Regions from separate parts of the Geobacillus sp. G4 genome, predicted to be linked through region 2. Evidence: predicted binding sites of a transcription regulator. Region 2 holds the regulator's gene; the other holds the start of a gene.
What was found. Region 2 encodes NrdR, which represses ribonucleotide reductase genes. Its sites were predicted from a motif close to AACACNATATATNGTGTT; they were not measured.
Positions count from the first base shown of each region.

Region 1: a site for NrdR is predicted at 13,416-13,433, ahead of ABS784_RS04635 (vitamin B12-dependent ribonucleotide reductase). Genes of this name have one in related genera too.

Region 1 is NZ_JBEPJY010000003.1:86,421-102,240, reverse strand. It holds gene spoIIIAE (stage III sporulation protein AE) at 1-145, opposite strand, end outside; gene spoIIIAD (stage III sporulation protein AD) at 159-545, opposite strand; gene spoIIIAC (stage III sporulation protein AC) at 567-773, opposite strand; gene spoIIIAB (stage III sporulation protein SpoIIIAB) at 789-1,301, opposite strand; gene spoIIIAA (stage III sporulation protein AA) at 1,298-2,218, opposite strand; gene ABS784_RS04690 (YqhV family protein) at 2,280-2,561, opposite strand; gene efp (elongation factor P) at 2,738-3,295, opposite strand; gene ABS784_RS04680 (M24 family metallopeptidase) at 3,323-4,384, opposite strand; gene ABS784_RS04675 (YqhR family membrane protein) at 4,645-5,175, opposite strand; gene ABS784_RS04670 (DUF1385 domain-containing protein) at 5,362-6,297, shown strand; gene ABS784_RS04665 (SA1362 family protein) at 6,320-6,676, shown strand; gene ABS784_RS04660 (patatin-like phospholipase family protein) at 6,755-7,636, opposite strand; gene mntR (transcriptional regulator MntR) at 7,724-8,149, opposite strand; partial or broken gene ABS784_RS17345 (spore photoproduct lyase) at 8,311-8,430, opposite strand; gene ABS784_RS04650 (DUF2332 family protein) at 8,533-8,724, opposite strand; gene ABS784_RS04645 (hypothetical protein) at 8,780-9,178, shown strand; gene ABS784_RS04640 (glycoside hydrolase family 18 protein) at 9,218-10,630, opposite strand; gene ABS784_RS04635 (vitamin B12-dependent ribonucleotide reductase) at 10,757-13,330, opposite strand; gene ABS784_RS04630 (lipoate--protein ligase family protein) at 13,584-14,420, opposite strand; gene ABS784_RS04625 (rhodanese-like domain-containing protein) at 14,629-15,003, shown strand; gene ABS784_RS04620 (ROK family transcriptional regulator) at 15,057-15,820, opposite strand, start outside.
Region 2 is NZ_JBEPJY010000002.1:204,532-220,351, forward strand. It holds partial or broken gene ABS784_RS03260 (HI0074 family nucleotidyltransferase substrate-binding subunit) at 1-340, opposite strand, end outside; gene sspI (small acid-soluble spore protein SspI) at 468-677, shown strand; gene ABS784_RS03270 (M42 family metallopeptidase) at 706-1,794, opposite strand; gene ABS784_RS03275 (dUTP diphosphatase) at 1,888-2,373, opposite strand; gene ABS784_RS03280 (DUF1294 domain-containing protein) at 2,389-2,640, opposite strand; gene rplT (50S ribosomal protein L20) at 2,698-3,057, opposite strand; gene rpmI (50S ribosomal protein L35) at 3,083-3,283, opposite strand; gene infC (translation initiation factor IF-3) at 3,297-3,881, opposite strand; ribosomal protein L20 leader region at 3,876-4,009, opposite strand; gene thrS (threonine--tRNA ligase) at 4,236-6,194, opposite strand; T-box leader at 6,254-6,484, opposite strand; gene ytxC (putative sporulation protein YtxC) at 6,530-7,405, opposite strand; gene dnaI (primosomal protein DnaI) at 7,753-8,694, opposite strand; gene ABS784_RS03315 (replication initiation and membrane attachment family protein) at 8,706-10,091, opposite strand; gene nrdR (transcriptional regulator NrdR) at 10,196-10,657, opposite strand; gene ABS784_RS03325 (aminotransferase class IV) at 10,725-11,123, opposite strand; gene speD (adenosylmethionine decarboxylase) at 11,247-11,621, opposite strand; gene ABS784_RS03335 (glyceraldehyde-3-phosphate dehydrogenase) at 11,936-12,964, opposite strand; gene coaE (dephospho-CoA kinase) at 13,081-13,686, opposite strand; gene mutM (DNA-formamidopyrimidine glycosylase) at 13,714-14,538, opposite strand; gene polA (DNA polymerase I) at 14,869-15,820, opposite strand, start outside.

The sequences.
Region 1 (15,820 bases), on a different contig from region 2:
TCGTTTCCCAATAGCGGCGGATATCGCTCACATCGAGCTGAGCGAGCTGCTCGCTGACCGACGGTCCATCGCTTGCGGCTTGTACGACCAACGGACAAAAAAAGAGAGAAAGCAGCCCGACAATAAGGAACGCTGTTCGCTTCAATCCGTTCCCCCCTTTAGCGCGCCGACGGGATGAGGCCGATGACCGCTTCAATGATCGCCGTCAAAATCGGGACCGCCAGCGCCAAAATGATGATTTTTCCGCCGAGCTCAATTTTGGCGGCGATCGCCCCTTGGCCGGCGTCTTTGGAAATTTGGGCAGCGAACTCGGCAATGTAGGCAATGCCGATGATTTTCAGCATCGTCTCTAAATACACCATCTGAATATGGGCGCCTTCGGCCATTTTTCGCAACATCGCCAAAATGCTGCTGATTTGATCGACCAACAACAGAAAAATGGTGCAGCCGACAAACACGGTCAACAAAAAGGCGAGATTCGACTTTTGCTCTTGCAGCAACACGACCAAAAACGTCGCGATCAACCCGAGGCCGACGATTTGCAAAATGTCAATGGCCGATCCCTCCTACCCGCGGAACAAAAAGACATCCTTGATTTTTTGGAACAAATCGCTGACGATGGAAGCGACCATAAACAAAATATAAATAAAGCCGAGCAGCGTCACCCATTGGGCGTATTCTTTCCTCCCCATCTGATCGAGCACCGTATGCAAAAACGCGATGACGATGCCGACGCCGGCGATTTTCAAAATGAGATCGACATCGATGCCCATGATTCTGCCTCCTGTCTACATGAGTAAAATGACGAGCAGCAGGCCGGCCAACACGCCTAAACTTTTCGCCATCTTGGCGTAGCGCGCCTGGTTGTCTAGCGCTTCCGCTTCCTCCCGCTCAAGATGGGCGAGCGCCAGCGCGATTTGCCTTTGCTGGGTGAGCCGGTCGTATTGGCCAAGCGTGGCGCCAAATTGTTTCATCACTTCAAATTCTCCTTGCTTTAGAGCGGTTTTTCCCCATACGGCTCGCAAGCTTTTTTCCCATGCCTCGGCGGCGCTCGTTTCTTCTGTGCATAACGCGGCGGCAAACCGCTCGAACAATTCGGACAACGGGGCGGCCGTTTGCCGGGCGAGATGCATAGCGGCGTCGGCAAGCGGCGTATGGCCATACATCACTTCCGCCTCAAGCGCCCTCAGCGCCGCTTTCAGCTGGCGGAGCTGGCGCGGCCGCTCGTGCAACACGCGGGCGGCGGCAAACCCAAGCCATGTTGAGGCGGCGAGAATCAACAGAGCGCCAAACCATTTCATCGATGGACCACCGCCCTTTCATACAGCACCGTTCCGCCAGCGTCGAGAATGCGTCGGATTGAGCCGGGATGGGGAATGTTCGTCAGCTCAATAAACCGTTCAAACACCTTTTGTTCCATCACCGGTCCGAGCGTCGGACGCTGCCAGACGTCTTGGATGTTGCGGCCGTGCACAGTCGTCCATACAGAGACGCCAGCATTGGCCGCTTCAAGCACTGCCTCGCTGTCCTCCTCGCGCCCGATTTCGTCGACAATCATGACATCAGGGCTCATCGAGCGGATCATCATCATCATCCCTTCCGCTTTCGGGCAGGCGTCCAACACGTCAAGGCGCGGGCCGAACGAAAACTGAGGAATCCCTTTCACACAGCCAGCGATTTCCGATCGTTCGTCAACGATCGCCACCTTTTGCGCCGGAATGCGCCTCGTCCCGCTGCTAATCAAGCGCGCCGCATCGCGCAGGAGCGTCGTTTTTCCCGTCTGCGGCGAGCCGATGATCATCGTATGACGCCAGCGGCCGTCGTACACATACGGAATCAGCGGCTCGGCGATGCCGATCTGTTCCTTGGCGATGCGAATGTTAAACGAGGAAACATCGCGGATCGCTTTCACCTTGCCCCCTTCAGTAATGACTTTGCCGGCCAGCCCAACGCGATGCCCCCCCTCAATCGTCATAAATCCGCGCTTCAGCTCTTCTTCGACGGCATAGATCGAATAATGACTCAATTTGTTGAGCAAATGCACGCCGTCTTCTTTCGTCACTTCATACGGCAGCAATCGGGCCGTTCCGTCGACGATCACCTCAAGCGGCCGGGAGACGCGGATGCGGATTTCTTCAATTCCGCGGCGGCATGAAGGAAGATGGTGCTGCAACGCGGCGGCGACCGTTTTCGGCAAAATTCCCCACACCGCTTCCATGGCCCTCCCCCTTTTCTTGTGGACTAGTTCATATGTATGGGCGGAATGCGCCGTTTATGCCTTACTTGTAAATTGCGAACAAAATGAGCGCTATCCCGAGCGCCACAAGCCCAAGCCGTGAAAACGAGAGCTCGTCCGCAAGCGAAAGCAGTCCAATCGCCATGGTCACCATCATGACGGTTGGACCGACGACAGCAAGCGCGGCATTAACGGCAAGCGCTTTTTTCACGTCATTGAACACAAGCATCAACAGCGCCGCGCTCAGTTCAATGAACGCGGACACCATCCGCATGCCAGCCATGGCCATAACGGACGGGTCGATTGATCGCAGCCAATGTTTCATGTTCCCCTCCTGTTTTGCCAAATGGGATCGATTAGTACAAACGTATGCGAAAACAAGCCGTTTCAGAAGAAGTTTTTACTGAGGAAAACGATGGGGGAGAGCAAAACGTCGCCCATTTTGCGCATAAAAAACACCGCCCCGGAAGGTGTCCGAGACGGTGCCTGTCGGGCTTGCGCTTACGCCCGCGAAACGTACGTGCCGTCGGCCGTATTAATGATGAGCGTGTCGCCTTCGTTGACGAAAAACGGCACTTGAACGACAAGGCCGGTTTCGAGCTTCGCCGGCTTCGAACCGCCAGAAGCGGTGTCACCTTTAATGCCCGGCTCTGTTTCGACGACTTTCAGCTCGACGGTGTTCGGCAACTCGACGCCGATCGTTTCGCCTTGGTACATCATAATAAATACTTCCATATTCTCTTTCAAGAACTTCAATTCATGCTCGATTTGTTTCGCCGGCAGCTCGATTTGTTCGTACGTTTCCATATCCATAAAAACGTGTTGGTCGCCGTTGGCGTACAAATATTGCATTTTGCGTGTGTCGATTTGCGCCCGGTTCACTTTTTCGCCGGCGCGGAACGTCCGCTCCTGAATGGCGCCGGTGCGCAAATTGCGCAGCTTCGAACGGACGAACGCCGCCCCCTTGCCCGGCTTGACGTGCTGGAATTCAAGGACGCGCCAAATCTCGCCGTCCACCTCAATCGTAAGTCCTGTGCGAAAATCGTTGACTGAAATCATTAGCCGAAATCCTCCTCACGCAATCCATTATAAAATGATCAGTTCTTTTGGCGAATGGGTGAGCGCTTCGTTCCCGTCAGCAGTGATGACCGTATCGTCCTCGATGCGCACCCCGCCAAGCCCCGGGATGTAAATGCCCGGCTCGACGGTGACAACCATGCCTGGCTCAAGCACGACATCCGAACGGAACGAAAGCGTCGGCCCTTCGTGAATTTCCAATCCAATCCCATGGCCGGTCGAATGGCCGAAATAGTCGCCATACCCTTTTTCGCGGATGTAATCGCGCGTGAGCGCATCAGCCTCTTTGCCGGTCATGCCTGCCCTGAGCCCGTTCATGCCGCGTTGCTGCGCTTCAAGAACGATGTCATAGATCGTCCGCAGCTCCACGCTAATGTCGCCGACGGCGACCGTTCTCGTAATGTCGGAACAATACCCTTTATAGTAAGCCCCGAAATCAAGCGTGACGAGCTCGCCGCGCTCGATCGTTTTCTCTGACGCCACCCCGTGCGGCAACGCCGAACGGTAGCCGGAGGCAACGATCGTATCAAAGGAGGACGAAGACGCCCCTTGTTTGCGCATAAAAAATTCCAGCTCATTCGCCACTTCGATTTCTTTAACGCCTGGACGGATGAACGACAAAATGTGCGAAAACGCCGCATCGGCGATTTCTGCTGCTTCCTTTAATATCTTAATCTCTGCCTCTGACTTAATCAAGCGCAATTTTTCTACGAGCCAAGACGTTGGCACGAGTTCAGCGCGGATGGCTTCTTCATACGACTTGTATGCGGCATAGGTGACATGTTCTTGCTCAAAGCCAAGCCTCTTGATGCCAAGCCGCTTCACCTGATTGGCAATTTCTTCGATGATCGGCCCGCTGTGCTGGACGACTTCAAACCCTTGGGCTTGCCTCGATGCTTGTTCGACGTAGCGGAAGTCCGTAACCAACACCGCCCCTTGACGGCTGACAAGTGCAGCGCCGGCCGTGCCAGTAAACCCGGTCAAATAGCGGCGGTTGTAGCCGTTTGTTACTAACAGCCCGTCGATATGCTGCTCGTCAAGGAGCTCCCGAAGCTTTTCCAGCTTTTCCATGTTTCCGTCTCCTCTTCCCTTAGAGTGTGCTCGTCTCCTCCGCTGCCTGCGTCGAGAGCGGAGAAAATCTTCGCGGTCAGGATGACGCGAAAAACCTCGTAGGCGCGCCAGTTTCACGAGCGCCCGCAGCAGCCATGGACTGATGCTGAAACATGCAAAACCTTCTTTATTTTACCATAAAGATGGTCGTTTCCGCTAGACATCCGCGCGGCGCTTGATGCAGCACTTACTTCAGCGGATGAGAGTGAAAAGAAGCTTCGTCAGTTTCCTTCATTTTCCGCCTCTTTTCCGACATTTAACGCCGTTCGATTCATTTCTTGCGTTTCAAAAGAAATCGAATACCCGACAAATACGCCATATAAAATGTATAAGCAAAGCGTCGTAATAATCGTATTCGTTTCTAAATCTGCAACTGGTTGGACGTTTGGAAACAGTGGATTAAACAAATAAAAGACAATCATCCAAAGCACCACGCCATATACCATTCCCGCCCACATACCGGCGATCTTGCGCAGGAACGCGTAGTACAAAAGCGCCGCCGCAATGGAAATGATGCCGATCAGCACGATGGCCGCATAATTGCCGGCTTTCCCATATTTCCAGTCCCCGGCAACCCACGGGATGAGAATCATATTCGGACTGATTTCACTGAAATGGAAAAAATAAGCCAAATAGCCGATCAAACTCCAAAACACCCCGCCGACAAACCCGATGATGATCGTTTTTTGTATGAGCGTCATCGGCCGCTCCGTCTCCTCCTGCTCAAGCTTCCCTTTTTGTTCCGCCATCATCGTGCACCTCCTTGTCAGTTAGTATGACCGACAGCCGACCGTCCCATGAATCAAACGAAAAAATGACCGCCCTTGTGTAAATCATGGATTTTTTGGAAATCATAATAGTAGCATCAACCTAGAGGTTTCCGGATGTTTCTTGTAGAATAAAATAATAAACATAAAAAATAGGTTGGTGTTGGCCTGATGAAATCATCAATGGAGAAACCGTTATACGGCGGCCAAGCAGTCGTTGAAGGGGTGATGTTTGCCGGCAAGACGCACTCCGTCACCGCTATTCGCCGCCATGACGGGACGATTGACTATTTTACGCTGCCTCGCCGCAGCCATCCGACGCTGGCTGCCCTGAAAAAAATCCCGTTTGTCCGCGGCATTGTCGCCATTATTGAGGCGAGCGCAAACGGGGCCAAGCATTTGCAGTTTGCCAGCGAACAATATGAGGCGTCCTCGGACGAAAAACAGGCCGCCGAAGAAAACCGCTCCAAATTCGGGCTGATTCTCGGCGCCGCCGTCATCGGCGTGCTATCGTTTTTATTCGCCAAAACCATTTTTACGCTCGTTCCGGCGCTCGCCGCCGACGCCTTTAAACCGCTCGTACCGGGGAAAATGGGGCAAATTTTGCTTGAAGGAGCCTTTAAGCTTGCTCTTTTGCTCGGCTACATTTACTTTATTTCGTTGACGCCGCTTGTTAGGCGCGTGTTCCAATACCACGGGGCGGAACATAAAGTCATCAACGCCTTTGAAGCGGGGTGGCCGCTCACTGTTGAGCACGTCCAGCGCGCCTCGCGCCTTCACTACCGATGCGGCAGCAGCTTCATTTTATTTACTGTCATGATCAGCTTGTTCCTTTATTTGTTCGTGCCGACGGATCCGCTTTGGCTGCGAATCGCAAACAGGCTCGCTTTAATTCCTGTCGTGCTTGGCGTTTCGTTTGAAGTCTTGCAGTTTACAAATAAATTGAGGGATATTCCGCTGCTAAGCTGGCTTGGCTATCCCGGGCTATGGCTGCAGCGGTTGACGACAAAAGAACCGGACGATGACCAAGTGGAAGTGGCCATCGCCTCGTTTCAGCGGCTTCTTGATTTGGAAGCGGAAGCCGAAAGGAAACAAGCGGTGCAGTAATCGATCAAAGGGGGTGGACTCATTGCGGCGCCGGGCCATTCATCCGCTTGTCGGGCTTATGATTTTGCTTGGAACGCTTGGCATTGTCTATACCCTTTTTGCCCATCCGACGGTGCTGTTCCGCCAGCTGTTGTTTGTTGCGCTGTTTTTGGCCGCCATTTATCTCTTCTACCGGTTCGTATACCAACGCCGCACCGATCAAGATCGGTTATCGTATTTAAAGGCGGTGCGGCAGTCGAAAAAGCTCCATCCCCGCTCCGGGCGCAAACAAGCAAAGCCGGCGAAACTGAAGCGGCCGCTGAAAAAACGGACGGCCATTCCGCACTTGACCGTGATCGAGGGCAAAAAAGGCAAAAAAAAGAATCGAGCTTCGTTTTAGCTTGATTCTTTTTTGTTTGCCTCTGCCGTTCAGCTAAAAAATCGGCGGCAGAGGTGTGACCTATTGTCGCTTTCCCGTCTAGTACGCCCATTGGCGCAAAAACTGCCGCGTCCGCTCGCGTCCGTAATCGATCAGGCGCCGGCGCGCTTCCAGGTCGATGGAAAATTCCGTGGAAATAACGTTGTCCACCGGCAAAAAGACGATGTTTTTTTCATGGCGGCGCGAAATGTAGCGCGCATCATGCGCCTCTCTCATGGCCGCAAACAGCGCCTCATACAAATCGAGCGCATTGGTGATCGTTCGTTTCGGCCGCTCCCCTGGTTTTGGGCTCAGCTGAACGCCCAGCACCGGCCGTTTTTTCTTCTTTTCTTCATCGAACAAAAACAGCGGAAAGTTGCTCAACACCCCTCCGTCGACAATGAAAGCCACACCGTTTCGCCCGCGAAGGCGGACCGGCTCAAAGAAATAAGGAATGCTGATGCTCATCCGCACTGCCTTGGAGATGGAAAACGACCCAGGGTCAATGCCGTATATGGCTAAATCGTCCGGCAGCACGACGAGGCGTCCGTTCGTCACATCGGAAGCGACGATATACAAACTGCCGGCCGGCACATCTTGAAACGTCCGCACGCCGCGGGCGGCGAGCGCCGCCTCGAGCCACCGCTCAAACGCCTTTCCTTGATACAGCCCAAGATGCCAATACAGGCGCACCCATTTCCAAAGCGAAAACGGAATCCATAGCGGCCGTTCATCCAAAAACTGCTCCAACTCCAACTCCTCAAGCAGTCGGGCGATGTCGCGGGCGCTGTAGCCTGCCGATAGCAGCGCCGAAAGCAACGCTCCCGCACTCGTGCCAGCAAGCCGCTTCCAGCGCAGACCTTTTTCCTCAATCGCTTCATACGCTCCAAGCAACGCAAACCCTTTCACCCCGCCGCCGGAAAAGACAAGATCAATGTCCACCGCCGCCTCCCCCTTTTTGCCGTTTATACATATGTAAGAAAAAAGGAGGACATTTAGTACGGCAAACAAAAAAGAGCAAGCATCGGCTTACTCTCCTTGTTCATTGCGCTTTTGGACATCGCGCAGCGCTTCAAGGCGGCGTTCGTCCTCTTGAAAATACTGCACCAAATCGCCGATCCGGTCGATGGCGTTCCAGCTCAAATGGTGTTCAATCCCTTCCACGTCGCGGTAAATGTTTTCTTCGCTGACACCGATCAAACGGAGAAACTGCTCAAGCAGCTCATGGCGGTAGACGAGCCGCTGGCCGATTTTTCTTCCTTTTGGCGTCAAGACGAGTCCGCGGTATTTCTCATACACTAAATACTCATCTTTATCGAGCTTTTGCACCATTTTCGTCACCGAGGAGGGATGGACGGACAACGCTTCAGCGATGTCAGAGACGCGGGCATAGCCCTTTTCTTCAATCAAAATGTAAATTTGCTCAATATAATCTTCCATGCTTGGTGTCGGCAACGTTTGTCCCCTCCCATTACATTTGTCTGCCGCAGACAAGTGCAGCGGCCGTCAGCATCTCTCATGAACATTGCCGCTTTGCCCGCTTCGGCTAGACGCTGCCGGGCCAGTCGGCCGCCCAGGCAAACAAAAAATAGCAATCAATCCCATTATACCATGAAGGGAACATTACGTAAAATACTGCACTTGGGCCGATGGAAAAAAGCGAGCAATACCTTTCCGAGCGGATGCGGCAACGCCTCCGGTTCGAAATACACAAGTTTGGGCATAAACGGTTTCATTCATTTCCCTCCATGTTCTCCGTATTTGATGTTAGTATGATTCAAGGATGGAGGGAAATCGCGTGCTTCTTTTGCTTGGCATCATTTTTCATGGAAGGCTCATTACCCCCAATTTGATATGTTCATCTCCCAGCGAAACCAACGACCATGCCCATCGGTTTCAGCCACGATTTGCCGATATTCTCGGCCGTCAATCATGCCATCCAGATGCAATTTCCGATCCCACATGTTGTTATACACATGGAACAAATCCCGTTGGCGGCCGATTTCGCGAAGCTGCTCAAGATTTGCCATGACAGCTCATGAACGCAATGATACAATAAAACTAAACTGAAAGGAGGGATGCAGAATGTCTCACGAGCTTGTCGAATTGCTTCGCTCGGTGCTGAAAGAGGAGTTGCAGCCGATTCATGAACGCCTCGACCGCCTAGAAGCCGGACAGCAACGCCTCGAAGAACGACAACAACGCCTCGAAGAACGACAACAACGCCTCGAAGAACGACAACAGCGCCTCGAAGAACAGCAACAACGCCTCGAGGAAAAGTTGGACCATTTCATTATCGAGACGCGCAGCCATTTCAAAAAAATCGAGGACGAGCTGGCCGACCATCGGCGCATGTTCGAGATATTGTCACATGATTGGCGCAACGCGAACATTGCGATTGAATATTTAAACCATAAGATCGGCCAGCACGATCTGGAAATTTATCAGCTAAAAAAGCGGCTCGAACTCCAAGAAACAAAGTAAAAGCGCATGCCCGATGACCGGCGCATACGCTCGAACCGCTTATCCCCGCTTGCGAATGCGGAAATTGTCTTCTAACAGCACCCAGTTTTCCGGATACGGATACCCGAGCACCCAGTAGCTGATTCCGCGCAATCCGTATTCTTTCACCAATTCAAATTTCGCCAACGCGCTGCGGGCGTCTTCAAACCATACTTCGTGCTGGCGGCCTTGCTCGTCCGTGTACCGGTAAAACGGCGAGGCGGCCGCCGCATCGTATTGGATGGACGCCCCGTAGCGAATGGCGCGCTCTAGCGCCTCTTTCGGACTGAACGTTTCCGCCTCTTGCCCTTGCACGTGCGGCAGCACCCAGTCGCGGGCATAAATTTGAAACCCCATCATGATTTTGCTACGCGGAATGGCGGTCACCGCATAATCGAGCACGCGCCGAATTTGATTCACCGGCGAAATGGCTTGCGGCGGCCCAAATCGGTAGCCCCACTCATAGGTCATAAGGACAACAAAATCAGCGATGCGTCCGTGGGCTGGGTAGTCGTGCGCTTCGTACAGCAGCCCTTTTTGTTCAGCGCTTATTTTGGGCGCCAGCGACGTCGATAAAACATACCCTTCGGCGTGAAGCCGGTTGGCCGCCCGCTGCAAAAACTCGTTATACCGCTTGCGGTCGGACGGATAGACATTTTCAAAATCGACATTCAACGCGCGGTACCCTTTTGCTCGCATCACTTGAATGACGTTGTCAAGCAATCGCGTTTGCAGCGCAACGTCGGCCAGAATCGTCTGCGCCAGCCTCGAGCCCGGGTCTTGGTACGTAAAGTTCGTGATCGTCATCATCGGCACGACACGGGCGGCATAAGCCGCCTGAATGAATGCTGTATCATTGATCGGATTGAGCCCGCCATCGGCGCGGATCGTGTAGGCGAATGGCGCGGCATAGGTCAAATGGCGGCCGACTTCGCGCACTTGCTCCGCTCCTTTCTCCCCTTGGTCCACCGTAAATGCGTTCACCTCGATGAGCGGCTTCGCCGGCGGGATGATGAGCCGCTGTCCGGGGACGATCCGGTTCGGATCGGTAATATCGTTTACTTCGATCAGCTGCTGAACCGTCACTCCGTAGAACGAAGCGATTTGCGCCAGCGTCTCCCCGCTTCGCACCGTATGGATGCGCGCTGGGATGAACAACGTTGTCCCTGGATAAAGGAGCGACGGATTCGTGATCCGGTTCGCCTGTATAATCGCTTCGACCGCCACTCCATACTGGCGCGCAATTTGCCATAACGTTTCCCCTGTGCGGACCGTATGGTAACGATATGGAACCGGGATGACGAGCGCTTGGCCAACGGCTAGCCGGTTCGGGTCGCTCAGTTCATTGGCGGCGACAATCCGCTCGAGTGGAACGCCGTAACGCTGAGCCAACTGCCAAAGCGTCTCCCCGCGCTTTACGACATGAACAATCATGACGCTCCCCCTTTCGTTCCCTCCTTTTACCACTATATTTTGGCTTTTGCCTTTTATGTAAAAAAAAAACGCCGGTTCCTCTACGGAAACCAGCGTTTCATCCATTCAAACCCATCCGTATCGCCATTACAGGCCGCACTTCAGCTGCGCGCCGCAGCTTGTGCACGTGTTGCAGCCGCCGATCTCTTCGATCGTCCCTTCGCGGCAAATCGGGCAAATATTGCCGATTTCGGAACCGATTGTCACATCGGTGGCGCGCACATCTTGAATCGTATCAACGAGCACGACGGGGCGTTTCGTCTCTTTTTCCTCGAGCTCCTCTGGAAGCAGTTCAAGTTGCTCTTCAATCTGATTCTCCTCAGCCTTTAACGTCAACACTTGTGCATCGCGGCTACCGTCGACATAGACGGTTCCGCCTTTCGCACCGCAACGCCATAAACGCTCGTACACTTTTTGCACTTGCTCGACGGTGTAGCCCTTCGGCGCGTTGACCGTTTTCGACAAGCTCGAGTCGACCCAGCGTTGAATGATGCACTGCACATCGGCGTGCGCTTCCGGCGGCAAGTCCATCGCCGTCACAAACCAAGGCGGCAAGTGGTTCGGGTCGGCTTCCGGGTGTTTGTCCAAATATTCTTGGACGATGTCCGCTTTCACTTCGATAAATTTGCCCAAGCGCCCGCTCCGGTAGTACGAGAACGAGAAGTACGGCTCAAGCCCGGTTGAGACGCCGACCATCGTTCCCGTCGATCCTGTCGGCGCCACCGTCAGCAAGTGCGAGTTGCGGATGCCGTATTTCAAAATATCTTGACGAATATCTTCCGGCATCCGTTTCATGTAGCCGGTGTTGATGAACGCTTCACGCAGCTTGCGCGTCTCTTCCTCCGTTTCGCCGACAAGAAACGGGAAGCTGCCTTTTTCTTTCGCCAGCTCGATCGATGCCCGGTATGCGGTCGTGGCGATCGTGCGGAACAGCTCATCGACAAGCTGGTTTCCTTCCTCAGAGCCGTACGCTTTTTCGCAGTAAATGAGCAAGTCTGCAAGCCCCATGACGCCAAGGCCGATGCGGCGCTCGCCGAGCGCTTGTTTTTTGTTTTCCTCAAGGAAGTACGGCGTGGCGTCAATGACGTTGTCTTGCATCCGCACCCCGATCTCGACCGTGCGCTTCAGTTTTTCGTAGTCAACGACCTTCCGTTCTTTATCCACCATGTTGGCCAAGTTGATGGCGGCCAGATTGCACACCGAATACGGTGCTAAAGGTTGTTCCCCGCACGGGTTGGTCGCAACGACTTTTTGCCCGTACGCGCGGGCGTTCGTCATTTCGTTGGCGTTGTCGATGAAGAAAATGCCCGGTTCAGCCGAGTACGTCGCGCAAATGTTGATCAGCTTCCAGAGCTCGCGGGCGCGGATTTTCCGGTAGACGCGGACGCGGTAACCCATTTTCTCCCATTCGCGCACATCGCCGACTTCATGCCATTTTTCGTTGTAAATACGCATTTCTTCTTCGGAGTACGTTTCAACGTCCGGGAAGCGGAGGGCATATTCTTCGTCCTTTTCGACCGCTTCCATGAACTCTTTCGTCAAGCAGACGGAAATGTTCGCCCCGGTCAAAAAGTCTGGGTTGTGCACCGTATATGTACCGCCGGTGCGCAGTTTTTCTTCGGCGTCTTTGATGATTTCTTCAGTGAAACCGCCGTAGTCAGGCGCGTTCTTGTATCGGACGATCGCTTCGTACATCGCCCGCTCCCGGTCGGTGAGCGGCGTGAATTTCAGCTTGTCGCGCGCTGCTTTTTTGATTCCTTCGTCTTCCATGTTTTCGAGCAAGTAGCGCAAAATGCGCGGGTTTTGCATTTTCGAGACGATGAATTCGATAATGTCCGGGTGCCAGTCGGCAAGCATAATCATTTGGGCGCCGCGGCGGGAGCCACCTTGCTCGACAAGGTGGGTCAGCTTCGCAATGTCGTCAAGCCATGAGACCGACCCGGACGATTTGCCGTTCACCCCACGCGCAAGCGTATGGCGCGGCCGCAATGTCGACCCGTTCGTGCCGACGCCGCCGCCGCGGCTCATGATTTCCATCACCTGCTTCCGATGTTCGGAAATTCCTTCGCGCGAGTCTTTCACAAACGGCATCACATAGCAGTTGAAATACGTCACTTCCTTGCCTGAACCCGCGCCGTACAAAACGCGGCCGGCCGGGACAAAATTCAAGCTGGCGAGCTCTTGATAAAACTTTTCGAACCACTCTTTCCGCTTTTCTTCCGTCTTTTCCACTGCCGCCAGCCCGGTCGCATTGCGTTTGGCGATCTGTTCGTAAAAAATCTCGAGCGGCTTGTCGATGATGTCGAGCGACCGGACGACAATGCCCGTCTCCGCCTCTTCCCCTTCAAGCACATGCCGGTATTCGTCTTCAATCAACACGCGCGCCTTTTTCGCCTCCCAGTCGATGTCGACGATAAACCCGAGCCCCCGGGCCGGGAACTTCGGATCCTCCTTGATCGTCAACACGACGAAGTCGCCCGGTGTGAGCGTCAGCTTTTCCGTATCTTTGAACGAATACCGGTCAAGCATGACTAAACGGGATACGCCTTTGTGGGTGATGTGCATATCCGGCGTAATCGGATGCACTTGCGGAAACAGGCGGATATCCTCGTTCAGCTTGTCAATATTGATCTTCATTTTTTCGGATGACGCCACCGTCATTCTCCTATCTCTCCTCTTTTATATAATCTCTCATGTTTTTGGCAAAGTTGTCCTGTCTTCTCTACCTTACCATATCGAACAGAAAAAAACAATATATAGTATGATTTTTTGTGAAAATCATACTATATATTGTTAAAGAGAACAAACGATTTCGTTTTTGTCAAGCAAAAAAACAAAACATGGCGAAATGCGGAGAAAAACGGGGGAGTGCCGCCGTTTTTGCCGGAAAACGAACGATTTTCCACGTTGCTGCTTAGCGCTTAAAGTTCCACTCGTCGCTCTCATATTTCGTCCGCGCCAGCTCTTCGACGTACGCCCGCTCTTCGGCGGTGAGCGTGTACGGCTCCAACACGATGTTCAACCCTTTTTCAAATCCTTTGTAAAACGCCTCTTTCGCTTCCTCGATCGTCACCGTGCGGCTAGTCAACTCATTGATCGCGACTGCTTTCTTTTTAAAATCGCGCTGCAGCCGCTCTTTCACCCGCTCGTTCGGGTATTTAAACAAACTGAACAGCAGCTCTTCGTCCAGATCAAGTAAAATCGATCCGTGCTGCAAAATGACACCTTTTTGCCGCGTTTGCGCGCTGCCGGCGATTTTCCGTCCCTCAACGACAAGCTCGTACCACGACGGCGCGTCAAAACAAACGGCCGAGCGCGGGCTGCGCAAATCCGCCTTCTCTTCTTCCGTTTTCGGCACAGCAAAATACGCATCCAATCCAAGGTAGCGGAACCCTTCCAAAATGCCTTGGGAAATGACGCGATACGCTTCCGTCACTGTCTGCGGCATTGCTGGGTGCGATTCGGAGACGATCACGCTGTATGTCAATTCTTTATCGTGCAGGACGCCGCGCCCTCCGGTCGGCCGGCGAACAAAGCCGAGGCCGTGCCGTTTGACCGCCTCTAAGTCAATTTCTTTCTCCACTTTTTGAAAATAGCCGATCGACAACGTCGGCGGATTCCAGCCGTAAAAGCGGACCGTCGGCGGAATTTTTCCTTCGCTGTGCCAATCGAGAAGTGCTTCATCAAGCGCCATGTTAAACGACGGCGAGCCATCGCCGGAATCGATAAAGCGCCATACTTCTTTTGCCATCGTTCCACCTTCTCTATTGTTCCATGCTCTAGACGCCGCGGCGGCTTGTCCACCACCGCTGAGGGGCGGGCCGCTTTTGGCCGCCTTTACTAGTTTAGCAAACAACGCCGGTGAAGGAAAGAAAAATGGCATCGTGAAACCCCTTTGCTTCCCGGCGGCGACTTTATATAATAGGAGATAGCAGACGAAGCGAAAGGAGGCAGGACGGGTGGAAGCATTGCTCATTATTCTCGGCGCGATCATCGTGTATTCTGCCATTACGTACTTCTGGCAGCGGAGAATTGTCAAAGCATTGACAGAGGAAGAGTTCCGCGCCGGTTATCGAAAAGCGCAACTCGTCGACGTCCGCGAACCGGATGAGTTTGCGGCTGGACATATTTTAGGGGCGCGCAACATCCCGCTCACGCAGCTTCGCATGCGCATGAAAGAATTGCGCAAAGACCAGCCGATCTATTTGTACTGCCAAAACGGGCTGCGCAGCGGGCGGGCCGCGCAAATGCTCTACCGGAAAGGGTACCGCGACTTGTATCATTTAAAAGGCGGTTTTAAAACGTGGACCGGGAAGGTGAAGAAAAAAGCGTAGCCTAACGAAAGAGGCGCTCTGCCGGGAAAGGCAGACGCCTCTTTTCGCTTGCGCTAGACCGCCGCATATTCCGGCGGCAGAACGACCGTCTCAAGCACCGAAGCAGCCGCGCCGATAGCGCAGCTTTTCTCTTTCAGCTTCGAGGCGATGATCAACGGTTCGCTTTCTTTTTTGACGAGAATGCGCTTTCTCACTTCTTGGCGCGCCGGACCGATCACATACTCGCCCGCTTGGGCAAGTGGACCGCCGATGATGACCGCTTCTGGATTGTACGCATAAATCACCTGCAACAGCCCAACGCCAAGATAGCGGCCTGCTTCTTCCAAAATGCGCGCCAGCTGTTCATCGCTTTCCGCCGCCAGTGCCATCGCGGCGATGGAAAAGCGGTCATCGAGCCATTCGGAACGCCCTTCTTCGGACAAACGGCGTTCAATGTATTTTTCCGACGCATACATTTCCCAGCAGCCGATGTTGCCGCAGCTGCAGCGAATGCCGTTGACATCGATCGTATGATGGCCGATTTCACCAGCTAGGCCACTGACACCGCGATAGAGCTGATGGTGAAGAACGACGCCGGCGCCGATGCCGATGCCGGCGCTGATGTAAACGAAGTGGGCGAACTCGTTGCCGGCGCCAAACCACTTTTCTCCAAGCGCTGCTAATTTCGCCTCATTCTCGACAATGACAGGACGCTCAGGCCACCGTTGCCGCAAAACAGCCGCCAAGGCGACATCGTCCCAGCGCAAGTTCGGGGCAAAAATGACCGTCCCGCTTTCTGTATGAACGACGCCCGGCACACCGATGCCGATTCCCATCA
Region 2 (15,820 bases):
TGGTGACCATCACCTTCCCGTGCTCGTTCGTTTGAAAAATCGTCTTTCCTTCTTGGTCAATATTCATTTTTAGCTGTTCGTTGTGAATTTGATTGTAATCAACAACATCGATCGGATAAATGATCGGAAGTTCATCCAAGTCCGATTGCAGGAGGTACAGCGGGCCTCACGGTTTTCGAAATTTGATCGCCAAATCGATATCCGATCCTTCCTTGTAATCGCCTCGTGCTCTTGAGCCGAACAAAATGACTTTTTCAATGACATCAGCATAACGGGAAAATAGATGGAGCAGTTGGCGAAATACCGTTCGTTCCAATCCATAGAGCGGTTTCTCGTCCATCGTCGCCATCACTCATTTCGGTCTAGTTTTTCCTCTATTATACCATATACGAGAGCCGCTCCATGTATAAATCCGCCGCCATTGGCAAACGATAACGGTGTACAATACGGCCAACGAGGTGAGACAAATGGATTTGAACTTGCGGGAAGCCATTATGCACAACGTAGCCAACAACTCGAAAGAGCAGCTGGAACATACGATCGAAGATGCGATCCAACGAGGCGAGGAAAAATATTTGCCCGGCCTCGGTGTCCTCTTTGAAGCCATTTGGACGCATGCCAATGAGCAGCAAAAAGACATGATGCTCACAACACTCGAGCAGGCGGTTAAACAATGACGAACACCGGCCGAATCGGCCGGTGTTTTTATTCGTCAAACGTCAGTTGTTTCACTTTGTCGGCGTCAAGCCGTTTGATCACCTCAACAAGCAGCTTGACCGTGTTTTCGTAGTCGTCGCGGTGCAAAATGGCGGCGTGCGAGTGGATGTAGCGCGTCGGGATGGCAATCGTGAGCGACGGAACGCCGATGCCGGTTAAGTGAATCGCTCCCGCGTCCGTACCGCCGCCTGGCATGGCATCAAAATGGTACGGAATGTTGAGCTCTTCCGCCACTTCGATGACAAATTCGCGCAAGCCGCGGTGCGACACCATCGTTGCGTCGTACAAGACGATGTGCGGGCCGGCGCCGAGTTTGCCCATCGCTTCTTTTTCCGACACCCCCGGCGTGTCGCCGGCAATGCCGACGTCAACAGCAAACGCGATATCTGGCTGAATGAATTGGGCGGCCGTGCGCGCGCCGCGCAAGCCGACTTCTTCCTGCACCGTGCCGACGCCGTATACCGTGTTTGGATGGTCGACGCCTTTCAGCTGCTTGAGCACATCGATGGCGACCGCACAGCCGATCCGGTTGTCCCATGCTTTCGCGAGCAGCATTTTTTCATTGTTCAATACCGTAAATTCAAAATACGGCACGATCATATCGCCCGGGCGGACGCCCCACTCCATCGCTTCCTCGCGGCTTGTCGCGCCGATGTCGATGAACATATCTTTGATTTCCACCGGTTTTTTGCGCGCCTCCGGCGGCAGAATGTGCGGCGGCTTCGAACCGATGACGCCGGTGATGTCGCCTTTTTTCGTCACGATCGTCACGCGCTGGGCGAGCATCACTTGGCTCCACCATCCGCCAAGCGTTTGGAAGCGGATGAATCCTTTGTCGTCGATTTGCGTCACCATAAAGCCGACTTCATCCAAATGGCCGGCGATCATCACTTTCGGCCCGCCCGATTTCCCTTCTTTTTTGGCAATCAAGCTGCCGAGGCCATCCGTTGTCACTTCATCCGCATACGGAGCTATGTATGTCTTCATCACATCGCGCGCTTCCCGCTCATTGCCCGGGACGCCTTTCGCATCGGTCAGCGCTTTCAGCATCGTCAACGTTTCGTCCAACTTCGCCATCTTGGCACCCCTTTCCGGTTTTGTCCACTTTTTTATTATACTTGAAAAGGCTGACGATTGGCAAAATGAATCATTCGCCACCCGAAAAAAAGATCAATAGCGCTCGTTTTGCCGCTTGTGGTTCACTTCATTTTTCCGCCGATACGCCGCCTCGATGTCGTCGGAAGAAAAACCGAGCGCCACGCCAAGCCGCCAATACTCCGCAAACAGCGCATCATATTCCCCTCGCGCTCTCGTCTCCCCGAACCGCTCGGCGGCGCGAAACACGGCAAGAAACTGCTCGACAAGCGGCCGTCCCGCCGACGGAGCTTCGTTTTCTTCATAAAACAAGCCGCACTCCAGCCCGAGCGACAATAAAAAATGCAAGCCGTCAACATATTCCTCAAGCACTCGCTCGGCTGGCGCGGGCGGTTTGATGCTCCAAAATTTAAAGCAACGCGTCTCATTCGCGAGTTCACCCAGCTCCACAAGAAAGGCGAGCTGCTTGCGGGCAAACAAATCTTCCTCCATCAAGCCATGCTCCGTTTCAATGCGCCGATCCAACATGCGCTGCATATCGTAAAGCAAAGGCCAATTCATTCTCTCCTCCCCTTTCTACCTCATCCATCGCCAATAGAGAAACAGCTCCACCGCTGCCAACAGCGGCAAACCATAGCGAAACGTCCGATGGCGCGTTTTATGGCGAAACGTGTACATGCCCGCCATTGCCCCCAGAGCTCCACCCAACCACGCCAGCAGCCAAAGCGTCCGCTCGGCGGTGCGAAAGCGGCGGCGCTTCGCCTTGTATTTGTCGACCCCCATCACGAAAAAAGCGAGAAGGTTGATCGCTATCCCGTATTGTACCATATCGATCCCTTTCCTTGATAAGAAAATGGCCACCCTGATCAAGGATGGCCATCGTTGTTATTTATTCAAATTCGCTTTCGCCAAGTCGGCGAGTTGGGCGAACGCGGCTTGGTCGTTCACCGCCAAGTCGGCGAGCATTTTCCGGTTCACTTCCACGCCGGCCAGCTTCAAGCCGTGCATCAAACGGCTGTAGGACAAGCCATTTTGGCGAGCCGCTGCGTTGATGCGGACAATCCACAGTTTGCGGAAGTCGCGCTTCCGTTGACGGCGGTCGCGATACGCATACATGAGCGATTTCATCACTTGTTGGTTCGCGACTCTATATAATGCGTGTTTCGCGCCGAAATAGCCTTTTGCGAGTTTTAACACTTTTTTGCGACGTCTGCGCGTCACTGGTCCACCTTTTACGCGTGGCATAATCGTTCCCTCCTATAGTCGGTCGTTATTTCAAGTTGTCAAGCATTTGGCGGATGCGTTTGAAATCTCCAGGCGAGACAAGCGTCGCTTTGCGGAGATGACGCTTTTGTTTTTTCGTTTTATTGGCAAACAAGTGGCTCGTATAGGCATGACCGCGTTTTAATTTGCCGCTGGCCGTTTTTTTGAACCGTTTCGCCGAGCCGCGGTGAGTTTTCATTTTTGGCATCGCAGGTTCCTCCTTACTTGTTGTCGTTTTTCGGTGCGAGCACTAAAAACATGTTGCGCCCGTCCATTTTCGGCGCCGTTTCGACAACGGCAATGTCGGCGCACGCTTCCGAGAAGCGGTCAAGGACGCGCTGCCCAATTTCTTTATGGGTGATCGCCCGACCTTTAAAGCGGATCGTCGCCTTCACTTTATCGCCTTTTTCCAAAAACTTGCGCGCATTGCGCAGCTTCGTGTTGAAGTCATGCTCCTCGATCGTCGGGCTGAGGCGCACCTCTTTGACGTTGATCACTTTTTGTTTTTTGCGCGCTTCTTTCTCTTTCTTCTGCTGCTCGAAGCGGAATTTGCCGTAGTCCATGATGCGGCAAACGGGCGGTTTGGCGTTCGGCGCGACAAGCACAAGATCCAAGTTGCGTCTTGCCGCAATCTCAAGCGCCTCCTGCTTCGACTTGATGCCAAGCTGTTCGCCGTTTTGGTCGATCAAGCGCACTTCACGGGCACGAATTTGTTCGTTGATAATAAAATCTTTGCTAATAATGAGCCACCTCCAAGGTTTTTTCCGACTGGCTTGTTTGCCAGCAGAGCCCCACTTCCAGCCCAAAAAAAAGCGCAGATGCACAAAGCACCCGCGCAGTACGTCCTTACACTCGCATTGACGAACCGTAACAACCTGCCAACAGCCGTCTTGGCGTCGGTCAGGTGAGAAGCGGGGTGCTTCTGCTTTTGTTACAAACAAGCAATCATTCCACTTTATACACTATACCACCTTGGCGATGGCATGTCAAGGAGCGGATCTTGATAAACACAACGTCCTTTATTATAGCGGATCAACATTCAATTGGCAAGAGAAAATCTTGTTCACGCCGCCATTTCTTTGAAAAACCGCCCATGACATGGGCCATCGCCACCGTTGCTTCCTTGTGGCGCTTGAACGTTTATGTCGCCTGTCAACGGTTTATTGCGCTTTCCCTAATCTTGTCCGTTTTTTCCGCACATCGTCAGCGAGCAAGGCCATAAACTCGTCAAGCCCCATCGTCCGGCTTTCTTTTTCTCCATAGCGGCGGACGTTGACCGCTCGCTCAGACACTTCTTTATCGCCGACAACGAGCATGTACGGGATTTTTTGCATTTGCGCTTCGCGGATTTTATAGCCGATTTTTTCGTCGCGCTCGTCGACTTCGACGCGGAAGCCGCGTTCTTTCAGCGTCCGTTGCACGTCATACGCGTAATCGAGGTGCGCCTCCGGCGACACGGGGATCACTTTGACTTGAACCGGGGCGAGCCATGTCGGAAACGCGCCTTTATACTCCTCGATGAGGAACGCGACAAACCGCTCCATCGTCGAGACGACGCCGCGATGGATGACGACCGGACGATGCGGCTTCCCATCCTCGCCAATGTATGTCAAATCAAAGCGCTCGGGCAACAGGAAGTCAAGCTGCACCGTCGAGAGCGTCTCGTCTTTGCCAAGCGCCGTGCGCACTTGCACATCGAGCTTCGGCCCGTAAAACGCCGCTTCCCCTTCCGCTTCGTAGTAATCGAGGCCGAGCTCGTCCATGGCTTCCCGCAGCATGCGTTGCGCTTTTTCCCACATTTCATCGTCATCATAATATTTTTCTTTGTCATGCGGATCGCGGTAAGACAAGCGGAACGAGTATTCCTCAATGCCGAAATCCTTATAGACTTCCAAAATCAAGTTGACGACGCGCTTGAACTCGTCTTTGATTTGGTCCGGGCGCACGAAAATGTGGGCGTCGTTGAGCGTCATGCCGCGGACGCGCTGCAGGCCGGTAAGCGCTCCAGACATTTCATAGCGGTGCATCGTGCCGAGCTCGGCGATGCGGATCGGCAGCTCGCGGTAGCTGTGCAGCTTGCTTTTGTAAATCATCATATGGTGCGGGCAGTTCATCGGACGAAGCACAAGTTCTTCGTTGTCCATCTCCATCGGCGGGAACATGTTTTCTTTGTAGTGGTCCCAATGGCCCGATGTCTTGTACAGCTCGACGCTGCCGAGCACCGGTGTGTAGACATGATCGTATCCGAGCGCCACTTCTTTGTCGACGATGTACCGTTCGATAATGCGGCGGATCGTCGCTCCTTTCGGCAGCCATAGCGGCAAGCCTTGTCCGACTTGTTGCGATGTCGTAAACAGCTCAAGCTCTTTGCCGAGCTTCCGGTGGTCGCGCTCTTTCGCTTCTTCAAGCAGGCGCAAATAACGATCCAAGTCTTCCTTTTTGAAAAAGGCCGTGCCGTAGATGCGCTGCAGCATTTTGTTGTTGCTGTCGCCGCGCCAGTAGGCCCCCGAGATGCTGAGCAGCTTGAACTCTTTGATTTTTCCAGTCGACGGCACGTGCACACCGCGGCAAAGGTCGAAAAACTCGCCTTGCTCATAAATCGAAATCGGCTCGCCTTCCGGAATATCGGCGATCAACTCGAGCTTCAACTCATCGCCGATTTCTTCATACAGCCGGATGGCTTCTTCGCGGCTCACTTCTTTGCGGACGATGTCCAAATTTTCTTTGACAATCTTGCGCATTTCCGCTTCGATTTTCGGGAGGTCGTCTGGCGTCAGCTTATGCTCCATGTCGATATCATAGTAAAAGCCGTTTTCAATGACCGGACCGACGCCGAGCTTGACGTTGCCATACATCCGCTTGATCGCCTGCGCCATTAAGTGGGCGGTGCTATGGCGCAAAATGTCAAGCGCCTCCGGCATGTCTTGGGTAATGATGACAAGCTCGCCATCTTCGTGAAGCGGCGTGCGCAAATCAACGAACCGGCCGTTCAGTTTGCCGGCGATCGCTTTTTTCTTCAGCCCCGGGCTGATCGAGGCAGCGATGTCTTCCGTCGTCGTCCCCTTCGGAAACTCCTTTTCCGCCCCATCTGGGAACGTGATGCGAATGACGTCTGGCATCGGCAATCACTCCTTTGTCATGATGATGAAAATGGAAAAATAAAAAAACTCCTCCCTCCTAAAGGGACGAGTTTTCATCGTGGTTCCACCCTTCTTCCCATGGCAGCGCCTCGCCATGCCATGGCTCAACAAGAATAACGGTCGTCCACCGGCGGCAACTACTGGGCGTTGCGTTCGCTGCCGCAGCTCTGAGGGGGTAAGCGCATTTTTCGTGTTAGGAAGGTTCCAGCCGCTGCCTTCCCTCTCTGGAAACCGTAAAAATGCACCCATGTCCTCGTCATCGCTTGTATTCATCCATATTCATGACGACATTATAGCGAAAACAGCAGGAAAAATCAAGCTTCTCCCCCATTTCCAGCGTTGGCGGCAAACAAGCGGGAAAAATCGGCGCGGCGGCAGACGATCAGCCGTTCTTGAAACACGTTTTGCAGTGTCTGCACCATGCCGTCATCCGGATGATCGGTGTACAGCTCAATTTCCGCCGGAGCGAGCGAGACAAGCGGAGCGAGCACCGATGCATCAATATACATCGGCTGGCTGAAGACGAGATGGCGGTCGATCAACTGTCTCACTTCCGCCGCCGACAGCTCCCGCCGCTCGCTGTCGTAAAATACGAAGTGCGGCGGATCGTGCACCAAATACAGGCGCGGCCATTGCGGCGTCCGGCCAGCCAGGCAGTCGCGCAGCATTTGCACAAAATTTTGATACTCCTGCTCCAGCTTGTATTCATCAATCGCCAGCTCGACATAATGTTGGAGGCGCTCCATATACGGCTTTAACCGGAACGTAACGAACGAAGAAAACGAAAATGACAAGCCGTCGCGCAAAAAGGAGGCAAAAGCGTCGCGCAACATCACGGTGCGCGAGGCGGCAAACGCCGCGCTTTTCCGGTAATCGCGCCGCTCGCCGTCCAAAAACGAATGAGCGAGGGCCAAAATTTGCTGCTGTTCTTCGACGTCGCGGAAATAAAAAACATTGGCAATGATGGATAGCAGCAGCCGGTCTTCCATCACCTCCTGCATAAACGCCGTCATCGCTGGGATGATATGCTCCTCAAGCACACGCTTCTCCTCGCCCTGTATGTAAACCGCCACGGTTTTGTTCCCGTCATAAGCGGCATGAAACAGCGGACCGTCATCCGGTTGCCGGTGATCTAGCAGCCCAACCAATTTTTTCGCCTCGCTTGCCTCGTCAAAATGGATTTCGATCACCCGCTGTCCCCCCTTTAGCCCGAAAGGAATGCTTGGTTTATATATATGGGGACAACGGGCTGTTTAGACTAAAAAACCACAAAGCTTAGCGGCGTTCATTGTTCGAGGAGAGGGTGCCCCAAAAGGATCGGGACACCCTTTCTTATTACCGTATACAGGCATAAAACAATTAAATAAGAAACAATATGTTGTGTTTTGTTTAAGGGAAATTACCCTTTTGGGTCAGCCCCAGTCGGCAAACGAACCGCTTGCCGACTACGGCAGAAAAGCTAGAAACAGAACCTGCTCAACTAGTTTTTATGGGTTAATCAACATGCCTGTGCAAACGGCAACGTTTCAAATCGCCTTTATATATTTTGCTCACGGCGGTTCGGTCCAGTGATTTCAATCGGATAGGCCAAATAGCGGATTCGCTCCATAATGCGCGCCGCCTTCACCTTCTCTTCTTCGCCGCGCTGCGAATACGTCAAATGATGGGCGAGCTGCTGCATATCAAAGTTCGACGTGAAAAACGTCGGCAAGTTTTCAAACATCCGGTATTGCAAGATCGGGCCAAATACATCATCGCGCACCCAGCTTGACATCGCCTCCGCCCCAAGGTCATCGAGCATCAGCACCGGCACTTTTTTGATATAATCAAGCTTTTCGTTCATCGTCTGGTCTTGAAGCGAATGTTTCATCTCACGAAACAGCTCGGGCACGTAGACGATCAGCGACGAAACGTTTCGCTTCGCCAGCTCGTTGGCGATCGCGGCGAGCAAATACGTTTTGCCCACCCCAAACGATCCGTGCAAATACAAGCCTTTCATTTTTTTCCCTGGCTCGTATTCCGCCACAAACCGCTCGGCAAATCGGATCGCTTTGATCCGCCCATCGTCATTGAGATCGACGTCAGAGAGCGAAGCACGCAAGATTTCGCGCGGCATGAACATGCTTTGAATGAGCGACTCTTGCCGTTTTCGCTCGTCATGCTGCACTTTTTTGGGGCAGCGGTCGTACTCAACGTCGATCCTTCCACCGTTGACCACCAAATTTGGATGGTACCCCGGCAGCATGTTGTTGCATCGCTCAAGGCCCGGACATTGGCGGCAATTCCCGTGCTGCTCGATGAACTCATACAGCTTCATCAAGCTGCGGTCAACCGCATCGGCCGACAATTGCCGTTCGTGCGCCCGCAAAAACGGCTGCACGTCCGGATGCTCCAAAATGTAGCGTTTCATTTGTTCGTAGCGTTGTTTAAACCGTTGATTGCCAAGCAACCGCTGCAACAGGTGGTTTACTCGTTCCATGGCTTTTCCCTCTATGATTCATCACGGTATTTTTTCAGCCGTTCCTCAAGCTCTTTGCGCGCCTGTTCGACGTCAAAATCATCATCATCCGGCTGGCTGTAATCCATGTTCAGCCAGTCCGGGACGATTTCCGTGCGCACGACTTTGCGCACCGTCCGCGTCCCTTTTTCCTTTTCGTTCGCCCAGTTTTGGTATGTTTTCGCCTCTTCTTTCGCCAGTTCCATTGCTTCCTTCACGGTTTTCACCTTTTTGCGCGCCCAATGGCTGGCGATTTTTTCTACGTATTTTTTCGACAGCTTCATATTCGTCCGGAGCATGACATAATAAATGAGCACGTTGACAACTCCGGGGAGCAGCTGCTGCTGGAACATAATGTCTTCGATCAACTGCAAATCAGCAAGCGACGGCTCAGCGCCGCCTGAAATCTCTTTCAGCAGCTGGCGCGGGGAAATTGTTTCCAGCTGTTTCATTAGTTGCTCCTCTTTTGTGCGCGGTTCGATGTTTTCCATCGTCCGGTAGGCGAGCGGCTGCACTCGTTCGACGAGGCGCGGCTCGACACCGCCATGTTCGAGCTCATACCATTCGCGCGCCGCCCGGCGCAACGCGTCAATATCGATATGATAGGCCGGATCGATGACGCCAAGGACCAGTTTTTGCATCTCAAGCGGCGGAATGCCGTATAAAAACGCCAGCTTTTTAATCGCTTCCTTCACTTTCGCTGTCACAGCCCGGCGCGGCACAAGCTGCTTGGACAGGCCGGCAAAAAACAGCTCAAAGTCGAATACATCATCATCGAGCACATACGACGCCTCATCCCGCCTGATGTGATCCTTCCCTTCAAGCAGCTCGGGCCCGGCTTCTTCGCTAAGGCCGGCGACGATTTGTTCAGCGGGCACGGCCGAAAACACGTCGGAAAACGACCGCGTCACCTGGGTGAATTTCGTTTCATCAATGGACGGACGGGCAAAAAAGTTGCTCAGCTGGATAAACAAGTGGCGGCCGACTTGCCGGTGCAAAAAAACGCTCAACATCTCGTCGCGGAAAAACTGGTCTGGCGCCAGCGGCGGACGCAGCTCATAAAGAAACAGCTTCGGTTCATCCGCCTCTGGAGCGTGGACGTATGTGTCGAGCAGCCCGATTCCTTCGAGTTTCAACCGTTCGCTGTAAATGTCCGGCAGTCCGCACTGCATGAGCGCCATAAGCCGATGATGGGTCGCTTCCTGGCCGTCAAGCAGCTCAAGCTCCCCCCAAAGCGTCATATAAAGCGCCAACGCCCGGCAGCCGATGAGCGGCTGGTAAAGCAGCGTCAGCACTTTACGGTCCACCTCTTGCAACACCCCACGGCTTTGCACGGTATAACGGTCGACAGCAATCAGCTCTTTCCAATGGTGCTGCATCGCTCCGACCTTCCATTCCGCCGTATTCGTTTCAAACCGGCTCTCCCCTTTCCTGCCGAAAAGACGTTGAAAAAAGGGCTTGCCGCCTAACGCCAAAGCCCTTTTTACCGTTGCCCTTTTTTGATCAGCTCTTTCAGTTCTTCAATGAACACATTAATATCTTTAAACTGCCGATAGACGGAAGCGAAGCGGACATAGGCGACCTCATCGATGTGTGACAGGCGCTCCATCACCATTTCGCCGATCGTTTCGCTTTTCACTTCCGAGACGCCTTGATTGCGCAGTTCGCGCTCAATTTCCTGCGTCACTTTTTCAAGCTCCTCGAGCGCCACCGGCCGCTTCTCGCACGCTTTGATCAAGCCGCGCAAAATTTTCTCCCGGCTGAATTCTTCGCGCGTTCCCTCTTTTTTCACAACAATCAGCGGCGGCTCCTCGATCCGCTCAAACGTCGTAAACCGATAATGGCACTGTTCGCACTCCCGCCGGCGGCGGATCGAACGACCCTCTTCAACCGGGCGCGAGTCAAGCACGCGCGTGCCTTGATGATGGCATGAAGGACATCGCATAACATCCACTCCGTTGATCTTCTTATTTTCTATCATACCGGAATGGACGAAAGCAGACAAGATATAGTTAGCTGTTCAGTCCGGAACCGATATAGGGCAGGCGGGCGTCGAGCTTCCGATACAAATCGAGAATGACCGCCCGGCTATGCCCAAAATCAAACGGCAATAGCTTCGTCTCCGTCGTCGCGGAAAAGTCGACCGCCGTTTCAAACGGCCGCACGGAAATGACGGTAGCGACGATGAACAACTTTTTGCCGCGCTTTGTTTGCGCACAAATTTCGCCGCGCTCTTCGGAAACAGAAACGAGCTCGGCGCCGGGCAGCGACGAGAGCAGCTCCTTGACCGCATCGATGACGGCGCGGTTCGTCGCTTTGTAATAATGGCTTCTTAGCTCTTCATCTTCATGATTTTCCCGCGTTTCACAATGGTTTGTGAAGGCGTATTTGAGTGTTTTCCACATGCTCATTGCCACGTCTCCCTAGTCATTCTTTTTCTTCCATCATACCATGATTTTCGCCGCTGTTGTACCGCCGAGGGCGCAAAAAAAGGAGCGTTTCGCTTACGCTCCTTTCGGTTTATCATTATCCAATTACAGCGCCTGCGCCTTTTTCACTTCGATCGGGCGCATGCCGCGCGGAAGTTCAATCGTTTCCCGCGTTTGCGCGCCCAGCATTTCGGCAATGTAATCGGCGGCAATCGTCGGGTCTAAATGGCCGCATGTATACACATCAATGCTCGCATAGCCGTGTTCGGGAAACGTGTGAATCGTCAAATGCGATTCCGAAATAATGACGACCCCGCTTACGCCTTGCGGAGCGAATTTATGGAACGCCACTTCGCGAATCTCCGCTCCCGACTTTAACGCGGCGTCAACGAACGTTTTTTCAATAAAATCAATATCATTCAGTTTGTCAAAGTCGCATCCCCAAAGTTCCGAGATAACGTGACGACCCATCGTGTCCATGAAAAGAATCCCCCTTTAACCAATTTTCTCAAACAAATAAAAAAACAGAAGGTGAGTTGCAAAATGGCATGTATAACTACCACGGGGGAAAGTTAGTCCTAAGAGGTCCTAACCCTTTAAGTAGTCACATTACCCTTGCCGTTAAGAAGTTCACGAGACATAGTATACTTTGTTTAGGGGGTTTTTGCAACAGGCTTTTTTAATTTTTTTGCATAAAAAAGAGAAAAAGCGCCCACTCCCGCACCGTGGCCCGATCCGTTTGTGCGGATCGCAAAAGCCATAGCGCAGGCGGCGCGCTTCACATCGAACCGCTGTTACGCATTGACGCTGAGACGCTCATTCATTTTGGCCGCGACAAGATGGGCTAAATCAACGACGCGGCACGAATAGCCCCATTCATTGTCATACCAAGCGAGCACTTTCACTTTTCGCCCTTCCATCACCATCGTCGACAGGCCGTCGATAATCGCAGAATGCGGATTCGTATTGAAATCGATCGAGACAAGCGGCTCCATCGTGAAATCCAAGATGCCTTTCAATGGGCCGTTGGCAGCGCGGATCAGCGCCTCGTTCACCTCATCAACCGTCACATCGCGCTTCAAGTCGACGACCAAGTCGACGAGCGAGACGTTCGGCGTCGGGACGCGGAGCGCCATGCCATGAAGCTTCCCTTTTAAATGCGGCAGCACTAGGCCAAGCGCTTTCGCCGCTCCCGTTGTCGTCGGGATGATCGACTGCGCGCATGAGCGGGCGCGGCGCAAATCTTTATGCGGGTTGTCGATGTTTTTTTGGTCGTTCGTATACGCGTGAACCGTCGTCATCAGGCCGTTTTCAATCCCAAACGCTTCATCGAGCACTTTGACGACCGGAGCCAAACAGTTTGTCGTACACGAGGCGTTCGAAATGATGAAATGGCGGTCGATGTCAAGCATATGCTCGTTGACGCCAACAACGATCGTCACATCTTCATTTTTGCCTGGGGCGGTTAAAATGACGCGCTTCGCCCCTGCCTCAAGGTGAAGGCTCGCCTTTTCGCGGTCGTTGAATTTTCCGGTCGCTTCAATCACAATATCGATATCAAGCTCTTTCCACGGCAGCTGTTTCGGGTCGCGCGAGTTTAACAGCCTCACTTTTTTGCCGTTGACGAGCAGGCCGTCTTCCAAGGCGATGACCTCACCGTCAAATTTACCGTGGTTTGAGTCATATTTTACTAAATGGGCTAACGTTTCCGGCGGATAGCTGGCGTTCACCGCCACAATGTCGAGGTCAGAGGAATTGATGGCGCGCCGGAACACCATCCGTCCGATTCGTCCGAAACCGTTAATCGCCACTTTCGCCTTCATTCACTTTGTTCTCCTCTCATATATGTTATACTATTTTCTTATATTTGTATAAATAGTATATCATATTTTTAGGAAATGTGGAGAACAAAATGACTGAAAGCGAACAAAAAAGACGCCTATTTTTCCAAGGCGTCCCATTGTTTCAAAATAGCCAACAGCTGACGGCGTGTCTCTTCCCTCGTTCCGTTATTGTTGATGACCGCGTCGGCCCGCTTCATTTTTTCCGCCAGCGGCCATTGAGCGCGAATGCGGGCGCGCGCTTCTTCCTCAGTGAACCCGTTCCGCTCCATCAGCCGGCGAAGCTGGATGTCATCGTCAACATACACGACAAGTACTTTATCGACCCAGGATGTCAATCCGCTTTCAAATAAAAGCGGAATGTCCAATACGACCGTTTTCGCCCCGGAACGGACGAGCGCTTCTTTCTCCGCGAGCATTTTCTGACGCACCGCCGGGTGAACGATGGCGTTTAGCTTTTTCCGTTCTTCTTCGTCGTTGAACACGATCGCCCCGAGTTTCGCCCGATCGATCTCTCCATTTGTCTGCAAAATGCCCGGACCGAAGGCGGCGACAATCTGACGGTAGGCGTCTTCCCCCGGTCGGACGACGGCGCGCGCCGCTTCGTCAGCATCAATGACCGGAAGGCCGAGCTCGCGCATCATCGCGCTCACCGTGCTTTTGCCGCTGGCGATCCCGCCGGTCAATCCGATCGTCAACGTCATGGAACCTCTCTCCTTTTTACACGCCGCCTAGCGCTGGCAGCGCGGGCAATAATGCGTGCCGCGGCCGGCGACGACCGTTTTTTCAATCGGCGTGCCGCATCGTTTGCACGGATTGCCTTGGCGGCCATACACGTACAAATGATGTTGAAACGTGCCGGCCTCGCCTTGCGTGTTCACATACGTGCGCACCGTGCTTCCCCCTTTCATGACCGCCTCGCCGATCGTCGCCACCATTTCCTCATGCAGGCGCTCGATCTCTTTGCTGGAGAGAGAGGCGGCCGGCCGGCCGGGAAGAATGCCGGCGCGAAACAGCGATTCGTCGACATAAATATTGCCAAACCCAGCCACGACCGTCTGATCAAGGAGCAACGCTTTGACCGACCGTTTCGTTTTCACCGCCCGCTCCGCCAATACAGCTGGGGAAAACGCCGGGGAAAGCGGCTCCGGCCCAAGCTCAGCAAGCGGCGGCCGACGGTCAGCTTCTTCTTTGGCATAAACGTGCATCGTTCCGAACTTGCGCACGTCGCGGTAACGGAGTTCGCTGCCGTCCGTGAAGCAAAACACGACGTGCGTATGCGGTTCGAGCGGCTCGAGGGCAGAAGCAACGGCGTAGCGCCCTTCCATGCGCAAATGGGAAATGAGTGCATCGCGGTCGAGCAGGAATTTCAAAAACTTCCCTCTCCGTTCCAAACCACGCACCGTCTGTCCGATCATTCTTGCCGCAAACTCCTCGGGGTCTCGCGGATGGCGGATGATGTTCGGCCAAAAGATGCGCACATCCTCAATCGTTTTTCCGACAATAAGCGGCAAAAGCGTACGACGGATCGTTTCCACCTCCGGCAATTCCGGCATGGCGATCCCCCCTTTCCTCCGTTTTCCTGCATCGTTCCCGCCGACGCTTTCGCATTGACGCCGGTTCATCCGCCGAGAGAAAGATTCTCCATGGGGCGGCAGCTGTTTCGCTCCAATTCATCGAGTTGCAGCCGAGAATCGTCGCACCGAAAGATTCTGCCTAGAAGGCCGGTGAGAAACGCTGATTTTCGCAAAATCGGTCATGTTGGTTGAGAAGGACGACTCGATGTTCCAAGGCTTCTCAACTGGAGAAGAGTCGTTGTGAAACTGCTTTTTCATTGCATCACAGGCCTTCTTAAGGGTGCCGGCGATCCACACCAAGACTCCTTTTTATTTCGCGTCATACCATGTCGAGCCGTAATGGTAATCGACTTTGAGCGGCACGCGAAGTGTGACCGCTTGCTCCATCACTTCCGGAACGAGCCGGCACAGCCGCTCCATCTCTTCTTTCGGCGCCTCCAAAATGAGCTCGTCATGCACCTGCAGCAAAAGGCGCGCTTGCAGCCGCTCTTCCTTCAGTCTAGCGTTCAGATCGATCATCGCCTTTTTAATAATGTCAGCGGCGCTCCCTTGAATCGGCGTGTTCATCGCCATCCGTTCAGCAAAGCTGCGGACGTTGAAGTTGCGGCTCGTGATATCCGGCAAATAGCGGCGCCGATGCAGCAGCGTCGTCACATACCCTTTCTGTTTTGCTTCTTGCACAATGTTTTCCATATACCGCTTCACGCCAGGGAAGCTTTCGAAGTAGCGCTCGATGAATTCAGCGGCCTCTTTGCGTGAAATATTTAAGTTTTGCGCCAAGCCGTAATCACTGATCCCGTAAACGATCCCAAAGTTGACCGCCTTCGCCTGACGGCGCATGTTGGGCGTCACTTCGTCCTCGCTCACTTGGAAAATGTCCATCGCTGTTTTCGTATGGATATCCAAATCGCGGCGGAACGCTTCCATTAAATTGTCATCTTCCGCAATATGGGCGAGGACGCGCAACTCAATTTGCGAGTAGTCGGCAGCGAAAATGAGCCAATCAGACTCCGACGGCACGAACGCTTGGCGGATTTTCCGTCCTTCCTCAAGCCGAATCGGAATGTTTTGCAAGTTCGGCTCCGTCGAGCTGAGCCGTCCGGTTTGCGTCAACGCCTGATTGAAAATCGTATGCACCTTCTTTGTATCGGGTCGCACGACTTTCAGCAATCCTTCAATATACGTCGACTGCAACTTGCCAAGCTGGCGGTAATGCAAAATGTTTTCCACGATCTCGTGATAAGGCGCAAGTTTTTCAAGC